Regions from separate parts of the Hydrogenophaga sp. OTU3427 genome, predicted to be linked through region 1. Evidence: riboswitches for the same ligand, from Rfam matches in the RefSeq annotation. Region 1 holds a riboswitch; the other holds the start of a gene.

Region 1 (4,321 bases):
CCATGAAGGTGCGGCGTGGCGCCTACGTGACCGAGGTCAGCGACAAGGACCTGAGCGACGTCTACCACCTGCTGTCGCTGCTCGAGTCCGACGCGGTGGCGGTGGTGGCACAGCGTGCCAGCGAGGAACAGCTGCAGCAGTTGCAGGCCCTGCACGCGGAACTGGAAGCCGCGGCGCGCGACCCCGAACGCCAGCGCGCCCGCTTCTTCGAACTCAACGAGCGGTTCCACATGGCCGTGCTGGACATCGCCGACAACCGCTGGCGCGACCAGATGGTGAGCGACCTGCGCAAGGTCATGAAGCTCAACCGCCACAACTCGCTGTTCAAGACCGGGCGCCTTCAGGAGTCGCTGCAGGAGCACAGCGCCCTGATGAAGGCCCTGCTGGCCCGCAACCCCGAACTGGCCGCGCAGCGCATGCGCGAGCACTTTCGCAACGGACTGGAAGCGGCGATCTGACGATCGCTGCTGCGGGGATCGCGCCCTGTCGCCTGCTACATTGCGGCGACACGTTCTGGAGTTGTTTCGTGACGCACGCCTTGCCCCAACCCGGCATCCTCGCGCCCCTGCCACCGCAGGCCCGCTACATCAGCTTTCTGTTGCGCGAAGGCGCCGATCCCCGCGAGGCCTTGCGCGCGCTGGCCGCACAGGCCACCGGCGAAGGCCTGGTGGTGGGCCTGGGGGCCGACCTGGTGGCCCGCTTGGGTGCCAGCGTCGAGGGCCTTCGCCAGTTCAACGGCATGCCTGGCGCCAAGGTGCGCCTGCCCGCCACGCCGGCCGCCTTGTGGCTGTGGCTGCGCGGCGACGACCGGGGTGAGCTGCTGCACCGCAGCCGCAAGCTCACGGCACTGCTCGCCCCGGCCTTCGATCCACAGCGCATCACCGACACCTTCCTGCACGCCGGTGGCAAGGACCTCAGCGGCTACGAAGACGGCACCGAAAATCCCACCGGCGACGATGCGCTGGCGGCGGCCGTCGTGGCACCGGATGCCGGTGTGCTGGCCGGTTCCAGCTTTGCGGCCGTGCAGCGCTGGCGCCACAACCTGCCCGAGTTCGATGCCATGACGCGCGAACAGCAGGACCACGGCGTGGGCCGCGAACGCGACAGCAACGAAGAACTGGACGATGCGCCAGCATCAGCCCACGTCAAGCGCACGGCACAGGAAAACTTCGAGCCCGAGGCCTTTGTGCTGCGCCGCTCCATGCCCTGGGTCGAGGGCAACGAGGGCGGCCTGGTGTTCGTGGCCTTCGGCCACAGTTTCGACGCCTTCGAGGCCCAGTTGCGCCGCATGTCGGGAGCCGAGGACGGCATCACCGACGCCCTGTTCCGTTTCACCACACCGGACACCGGCGCCTACTTCTGGTGCCCTGGGGTGCGTGGCGGGCAGCTGGACCTGCGGCCGGTCGGGCTCTGACGCACGCGCTCAGGCGGCCAGGGTCTCGTGGTCGGGCCGGGTGTTCGCCCGCTGCCACACGGCGCGCGGCGGCTCCGGCTTCAGGTGGTGGTCGCTCCACACCTGGCGCCAGCGCCGGGCGCCCTTGAGGCCGTTGCGCAGGCCCAGCATGTGGCTGGCCACCGAGTACCAGCCAACGCCGTCCTCGCCGTGGGCGCGCTCCATGTAGGCCACCATGGCCTCCTCCACGGCCTCGCGGGTCAGCTCGCGCGGTGTGTCGCCGTAGAACTCGGCATCCCAGTCCACCATCAGCCAGGGGTGGTGGTAGGCCTCGCGGCCGATCATCACGCCGTCCACGTGCCGCAGGTGTTCGGCGATTTCGGCGTTGGTCTTGATGCCGCCGTTGATGGAGAAGGTCAGGTGCGGGAACTCGCGCTTGAGGCGGTAGACGATGTCGTAGCGCAGCGGCGGTATCTCGCGGTTCTCTTTCGGCGAGAGTCCCTTGAGCCAGGCGTTGCGGGCATGCACGATGAAGACCTTGCAACCGGCCTCGGCCACCGTGCCCACGAAGTCGGCGGCGAAGTCGTAGCTTTCGATCTTGTCGATGCCGATGCGGTGCTTGACCGTCACCGGGATGTCGACCACGTCGACCATGGCCTTCACGCAGTCGGCCACCAGCGGAGCCTCGTTCATCAGGCAGGCGCCAAAAGCGCCGCGCAGCACACGTTCGCTCGGGCAACCGCAGTTGAGGTTGATCTCGTCGTAGCCGCGCTGTTCACCCAGCACGGCGCAGCGCGCCAGATCGGCCGGCTCGCTGCCGCCAAGCTGCAGCGCCACCAGGTGCTCTTCCTCGTTGAAGCGCAGGTGCTGGGCGGCGTTGCCGTGGATCAGCGCCCCCGTGGTCAACATCTCGGTGTAGAGCAGGGTGTGGCGCGTGAGTTGGCGGTGCAGGTAGCGGCAATGCCGGTCGGTCCAGCCCATCATCGGGGCGACGGACAGGCGCCAGGGGCTGTGCCCGGGGGAGGATGGCTTGTCGTTCACGTTGTCGGTCACTTCCGGCGGCTTGCCCAGGGGCGGGTGCCCACAAGCCGTCCGGCACTGTAGCGCAAGCCGCTCAGGGAATGGACAGGCGCTACCGGAAGACCCCCCGGACCGACAGGCACTGTTGGGTGTTACAAAAATTATCTTCGCGGTCTTGGGCGGGATCTGGGTAGCAACTTTCGTTCAAACGCGCTCTTGCGCACGCTTGATACGTCAAACACCCATTTACAGCATTTTCAAGCGGCTGCTTAAGCAAGCCCCCCGAATGAAATGTTTACTTTTGTAAACGACAGGCCTAAAACACCGGCTGGCCATCGCGCGCCCGCCGAGGCCAACGTCTGTTAATGCCCAAGCTACCCCTGCCGCGAGGCAGGTCCGGAAAACGACGGGTCTCCCGGAAACGCGGAGACGGCCGAGTTGCCATGACGCCTGAAGGAGGGTGGGGCCTGACTGAACAACAACAGCCGGTGCTCGGCCCATTGATCTTTTCTGGAGATAAAAATGGCTGACGAATGCACACGAAGTATCACCTTCAACATACCCGATCCCAAGGGCGGCCCGTCCGTACAGGTCACGGCCGTGGAGGTGGATGGCGACATCCACTTCACGGTCCAGGTGCTGACTGCGCCGTCGGGCGCCATCGGCGACCTGCGCGCCTTGTTCTTTGACTTCAAGGACGGCACCCTGCTGGCGGGCCTGGGCGCCACCGGCCCCAAGGTGACGGACTTCGACACCGTCAACGTGATCGACCTGGGCAATGGCGCCACCATGTCCGGTGCCGCCGCGCCCTTCGACGTGGGCGTGGAGTTCGGCAACTCCGGCCTCAAGAAGGACGACATCCAGCTCACCACCTTCGTCCTGAGCCACCCCACCGAAACCCTGACACTGGACGACATCGCCCACGTGGAGTTTGGCGCCCGCATGACCAGCATCGGCAAACTCGGCGGCCACCGGACGGACTCCTCCAAGCTGGTGACCGTCGCGCCGGCCGCGCCCGACGCGGTGGACGACAGCTACAACATTTTTGAAGACGGACAGGACGGCCTGGACGATCCCTCCACCGTGCCGGCCGGCACCGTGTTTCAGGTGCTGGACAACGACACCGATGCCGACGGCGATACGTTGATCATCACCGAGGTGCATGACGTGTTGCACGGCACGGTCAGCATCGTGGACGGCGACGACGCCGACCTGCTGGTGGGCGACGCCGTGCTGTACACCCCCGACGAAGACTACGCGGGCGAGGACACCTTCACCTACTGCGTGACGGACAACCACGGCGGCACCGACTTCGCCGAGGTCACGGTGAACATCACCGCGGTGGCCGACGTGCCCAACCTGAGCTACGAAATCCTGGCCGGCGCCACGGTCAACGAAGTGATCGTGCGGGTGACGACCTCGCAGACCGACGCCGACAGCTCGGAGTTCATGGACCGGATCGTGTTGTCGGGCATCCCCGGTGATGTCACGCTGGACCAGAGCGCCACCTACAACCCGGTGGACGAGCCCGACCAACTCGTTCGAGACTTCAAGCTCACGCTGCCGGCCAACACGGACGTGAACTTCAACCTCGGCATCACCGCCGTGGCCAAGGAAACCTCCAACGGCGACGAGCAGACGGCGACCACCAGCGTGGCCATCGTGCAGGAGTACAACAACAACGAGCTCGACACCACCTTCGAGGCCAACGACCAGAGCATCTGGGACAGCGGTGAGGCGTACACGTTCAGCGATGAGCGCTTCTTTGGCGTCGACACCGATTGGAGCGCCTCGGCCGGCAGTTTTGCCTACGGGTCATCCACAGGCGAGCTGAAAGCGGGCTTCGAGTCCGACCTCGACTTCAACGGCGGCAGCATCGATGCCGAACTGCCCTACGACATCGACGTG
Region 2 (4,321 bases), on a different contig from region 1:
CGCCCACCTCGGCCGGCGAAACGCCGGCCAGATCGGCGATGGCGGCGTAGGCCTCGGGCGCGTTGTTGACCTTGAACTCGACCAGGATGGAGCGCAGGTCGCGCTGGTAGCGCGCCAGCGTGCCATAGAGCAGCAGGGCGCGCTCGGCGCGGTTGAGCTGCAGCAGGCCGGCCAGGGCGTCGATGTTTTTTTCCACCAGGGTGGACTGCTTTTTCAGGGCCTGCGCCAGCCAGTCGCCGGTCACCCCCAGCACGCTGAGCAGGTCCTTGGGCGATTCCTTGGCGTATTCGTCGAGATAGAAAAACAGCGTGCCTTCCTCGTAGGGGCCGCGCCAGACGCCAAAGCGCTCCATGAAGGCGGCCAGCGGCAGGTCCGCGTGGTGGGCCCACAACTCGTTGTCGCGGCAGCGCCGGCCCAGGAATTCGCGCAGCCGAGTCAGCACGGTCAGCGGCCACACCAGGTGGCGCCCGGCCAGCGCGAGCAGGGTGTTGAGGTCGCGCCGCAGGTTGAAGCGTGCGCCCTGGCGTGCCGCCAGCGTGAGCACAAAATGGGAACACATCAGGTCGAGCACGGGCGCCTGGCGCAGTTCGGGCGGCACGAACACACGCGCCCCGGCCAGCCGCGCCTCGCCCGAGGCGCGCAGCAGCGCGCGGCCATCGCCCCGGCCTGCGCTGCGCAATGGACTCATCGGCTTGCCGGCCGACGACACCAGACGTTTGACCATCCGAAACACCTCCAGCCAAGCTTGACCGCGGAACGTGTCGGGTCTTCTGCGGCCGGCGCCCTGGCGCCAGCGTGCCCCTGTCATTGACGCGAACCATACCCCAGCTTGGACGCGGGGGGAAGTGTGGGTTCGAACAGCCCTTGGCCGGTCCACAATACGGTCATGATCGAACTCGCCGATATCGAAGCCGCTGCCCAGCGGCTGGCCGGCCAGGTGCTGCTGACACCCTGCGTGGAATCGCGCACGCTGTCGCAACTGACCGGCGCGCAGGTCTTCCTCAAATTCGAGAACCTGCAATACACCGCTTCGTTCAAGGAACGCGGCGCCTGCAACAAGCTCGCCCAGCTGAGCCCCGAGGAGCGTGCGCGCGGCGTGGTGGCCATGTCGGCCGGCAACCACGCCCAGGGCGTGGCCTACCACGCCCAGCGCCTGGGCCTGCGGGCGGTGATCGTGATGCCGCGCTTCACGCCCGGCGTCAAGGTCGAGCGCACGCGGGGCTTTGGCGCCGAGGTGCTGCTGCACGGCGACTCGCTGGATGAGGCCCGTGCCCACGCCTTTGCGTTGGCCGAGCGCGAGGGCCTGGTGTTTGTCCACCCCTACGACGACGACGCCATCATTGCCGGCCAGGGCACGGTGGGCCTGGAGATGATGCGCGCCCAGCCCGACCTCGACACCCTGGTGATCGCCGTCGGCGGCGGCGGCCTGATCGGGGGCATCGCCACCGCGGCCAAGGCGCTCAAACCCGGCATCGAGGTGGTCGGCGTGCAGACCCAGCGTTTCCCAGCCATGTACAACGCCATGACCGGCGCCCACCTGCCTCAGGGCACCACCACCATCGCCGAGGGCATCGCCGTGGGCAGCCCGGGTGAGCGCAACCAGGCCATCGCGCACCAGCGGGTGGACGACTGGCTGCTGGTGGACGAAGGCGACATCGAACAGGCCATCGTGATGCTGCTGGAGATCGAGAAGACCCTGGTCGAGGGCGCCGGTGCCGCCGGCCTGGCGGCGCTGATCAAGCACCCGCAGCGTTTTGCCGGCAAGAAGGTGGGGCTGGTGCTGTGCGGCGGCAACATCGACCCGCTGCTGCTGGCCTCCATCATCGAACGTGGCATGGTGCGCGCCGGCCGGCTGGTGCGCGTCAAGGTCAGCGCGCGCGACGTGCCGGGCAACCTGGCGCGCATCGCCGCCCTGGTGGCCGAGGCCGGCGCCAACATCGACGAGGTGCACCACCAGCGCGCCTTCACCCTGCTGGCGGCCCAGAGCGTGGAGATCGAACTGGTGCTCCAAACGCGCGGGCGCGAGCATGTGGCCCAGGTGCTGCAGCACCTGCAGGCGGCCGGCTTCGACGCCGCGGTGCTCTGACACGCTAAAATCCCGGCCAAACCCCCGAACCCTCAGGAAGCACGCCATGTCGAACCCCGCACCTCACGATTCGCACAACCAGCCCCAAGACGTGATCGAAGCCATCACCCCGCTGATGCCGGTGGTGCTGCCCGTGGCCGGCGCCGTGCTGATTTTCCTGCTGGCCTTCATCGCCGTCTTCATGGCCTGAACACCGCCCCGGGGCACCCCCACGCAGCGGCCGGCCACCTTCGGGTGCCCGGCCGCTGTGTTTGTGGGTCAGATCGCGGTCGAGGGCGCGGTTTTGTCCAGCGTCACCGGTTCTTGCCCCACCGGCATGCCTGCGGTGACCTCGGCCAGCAAGTGAGGCTGCGCCTGGGCTGTGAGGGCGACAGCTTGAAGGCGATCGCAACGTCCGGCCCCCCACCGGGCAACGGCGCGCCGGGGCTGTGCGTGGGCGCAGCACACCATGGAATCGCCCGTGTCGTGGGCGTGATCGACACGTGGACGGGCTGGCCGCCCTTTCCTTCTTGAGACGAACCGCCTTGTCGTGGTTCACCCGCCAGCCAGCGCGCACCACGGCCAACAGGCGGTGATCGCACTGGGGTACACCGGATGACGGGCTTTCCTCATACCTTGGGCCAATCAAATTGGATGTGTCAAACAGCTGGCGTCTGACAGCGGTCGGCCCCTGGCACCGTTGCACGCGGCCGGCTTGTGGTGCGCATGAAACGATAAAAATTGCAAGTTCCTTGCGGTAATTGTTTCCCCGCGGTAACCTTGTTCTGCAAGACAGACTTGTTCGCAGTTGGCATACACGGTGAAAGCCGTGGTCGCAAAGCTTCGGGTCCACACCCCGTCTGACTGGGCGGGGCGGGCGGCCGGGTTGCCTGGTTCTCGTCAAAGGAGCCGGTTTCACGCCGCCGGAGCATGCGCACATCCCGGGTCGGCTGTTTGTGACAAGGCTCACCGCTGGAGTCTTTCATGCGCATCAATTTGCCGGTCAGTGGCCAGGAATACCCCTTTCCCAAGGGCCAGACCCTGGTATCCACCACGGACACCAAGGGGCGCATCCTGTACTGCAACCCGATGTTCATCGAGGTCAGCGGCTACGACAAGGAGGAGCTGCTGGGCCAGCCCCACAACATCGTGCGCCACCCCGACATGCCCGAGGAAGCCTACCGGGACATGTGGCAGACCATCGCCAGCGGAAGGCCCTGGTCGGCGCCGGTGAAAAACCGGCGCAAGAACGGCGACCACTACTGGGTCATGGCCAACGCCACGCCGCTGCTGGAGAACGGCCTGCCGGTGGGCTACATGTCGGTGCGCACCGAGGCCACGCGCGAGCAGATCAACGCCGCCGAGCAACTGTACGCCACCATGCGTGCGGAAAAGGATGCCGGCCAGGCGGTGCACACCCTGAAGGCCGGGCGCCTGGTCAGGAAGACGCTGGGCGGGCGCATCGGCGAGATGCTGCGCCTGAGCCTGTCGGCCAAGCTGCTGCTGGTGCTGATCGCCATGGTCATCGTCTCGCAGTTCATCAACGTCGTGCTGCCCCCCACCGAGCCCCTGACCAACGGCATCGGCATGGTGGTCAAGCTGCTGGCGCTGCTGGGCTTCTGGTGGTACCTGCGGGGGCTGATCACGGGACCGCTGGACGGGCTGATCACCGGGGCCAACCGCATGGCCGCGGGCGATCTGACCCAGTCCGTGGCGCACACCCGCAGCGATCAGCTGGGCGACCTGCAGGTGGCCCTGGGGCAACTCAACGTGAACCTGCGCTCCATCGTGCGCGACGCGCGCCAGCAAAGCGGCGAGATGGTGATCGGCACCTCCGAGATCGCGCAGGGCAACCTCGATCTGAGCCAGCGCACCGAGGCCCAGGCCAGCAACCTGGAGCAGACAGCGGCGTCAATGGAGGAAATCACCGGCACGGTGCGGCAGTCGGCGGCGTCCGCACGCCAGGCCAGCGAGCTGTCGGCGCAGGCGCGTGGCATCGCCGAACGGGGGAGCGAAGCGGTCAACGAGGTGGGCAGCACCATGCGGGCGATCCAGGAATCGTCGCAGCGCATCAGCGAGATCACCCAGGTGATCGACAGCATCGCCTTCCAGACCAACATCCTGGCGCTGAACGCGGCGGTGGAGGCAGCGCGGGCCGGCGAGCAGGGCCGCGGGTTCGCGGTGGTGGCCAGCGAGGTGCGCACGCTGGCGCAGCGCACGTCCACGGCGGCCAAGGAGGTCAAGACGCTGATCGAG

What was found. Region 1 has a riboswitch for cyclic di-GMP ahead of AAHB17_RS01045 (Ig-like domain-containing protein). Riboswitches for the same ligand answer to the same signal wherever they lie in the genome.
Region 2: it holds a riboswitch for cyclic di-GMP, as region 1 does, so the genes downstream of both, AAHB17_RS21520 (methyl-accepting chemotaxis protein) here and AAHB17_RS01045 (Ig-like domain-containing protein) in region 1, are expected to answer to the same signal.

What each region holds. Positions count from the first base shown of each region.
Region 1 is NZ_JASATI010000001.1:222,526-226,846, reverse strand. It holds gene AAHB17_RS01060 (GntR family transcriptional regulator) at 1-458, shown strand, start outside; gene AAHB17_RS01055 (Dyp-type peroxidase) at 527-1,414, shown strand; gene dusA (tRNA dihydrouridine(20/20a) synthase DusA) at 1,424-2,434, opposite strand; cyclic di-GMP riboswitch class I at 2,777-2,859, shown strand; gene AAHB17_RS01045 (Ig-like domain-containing protein) at 2,936-4,321, shown strand, end outside.
Region 2 is NZ_JASATI010000054.1:9,309-13,629, forward strand. It holds gene AAHB17_RS21505 (ATP-binding protein) at 1-724, opposite strand, end outside; gene AAHB17_RS21510 (threonine ammonia-lyase) at 887-2,086, shown strand; gene AAHB17_RS21515 (hypothetical protein) at 2,133-2,276, shown strand; cyclic di-GMP riboswitch class I at 2,866-2,959, shown strand; gene AAHB17_RS21520 (methyl-accepting chemotaxis protein) at 3,050-4,321, shown strand, end outside.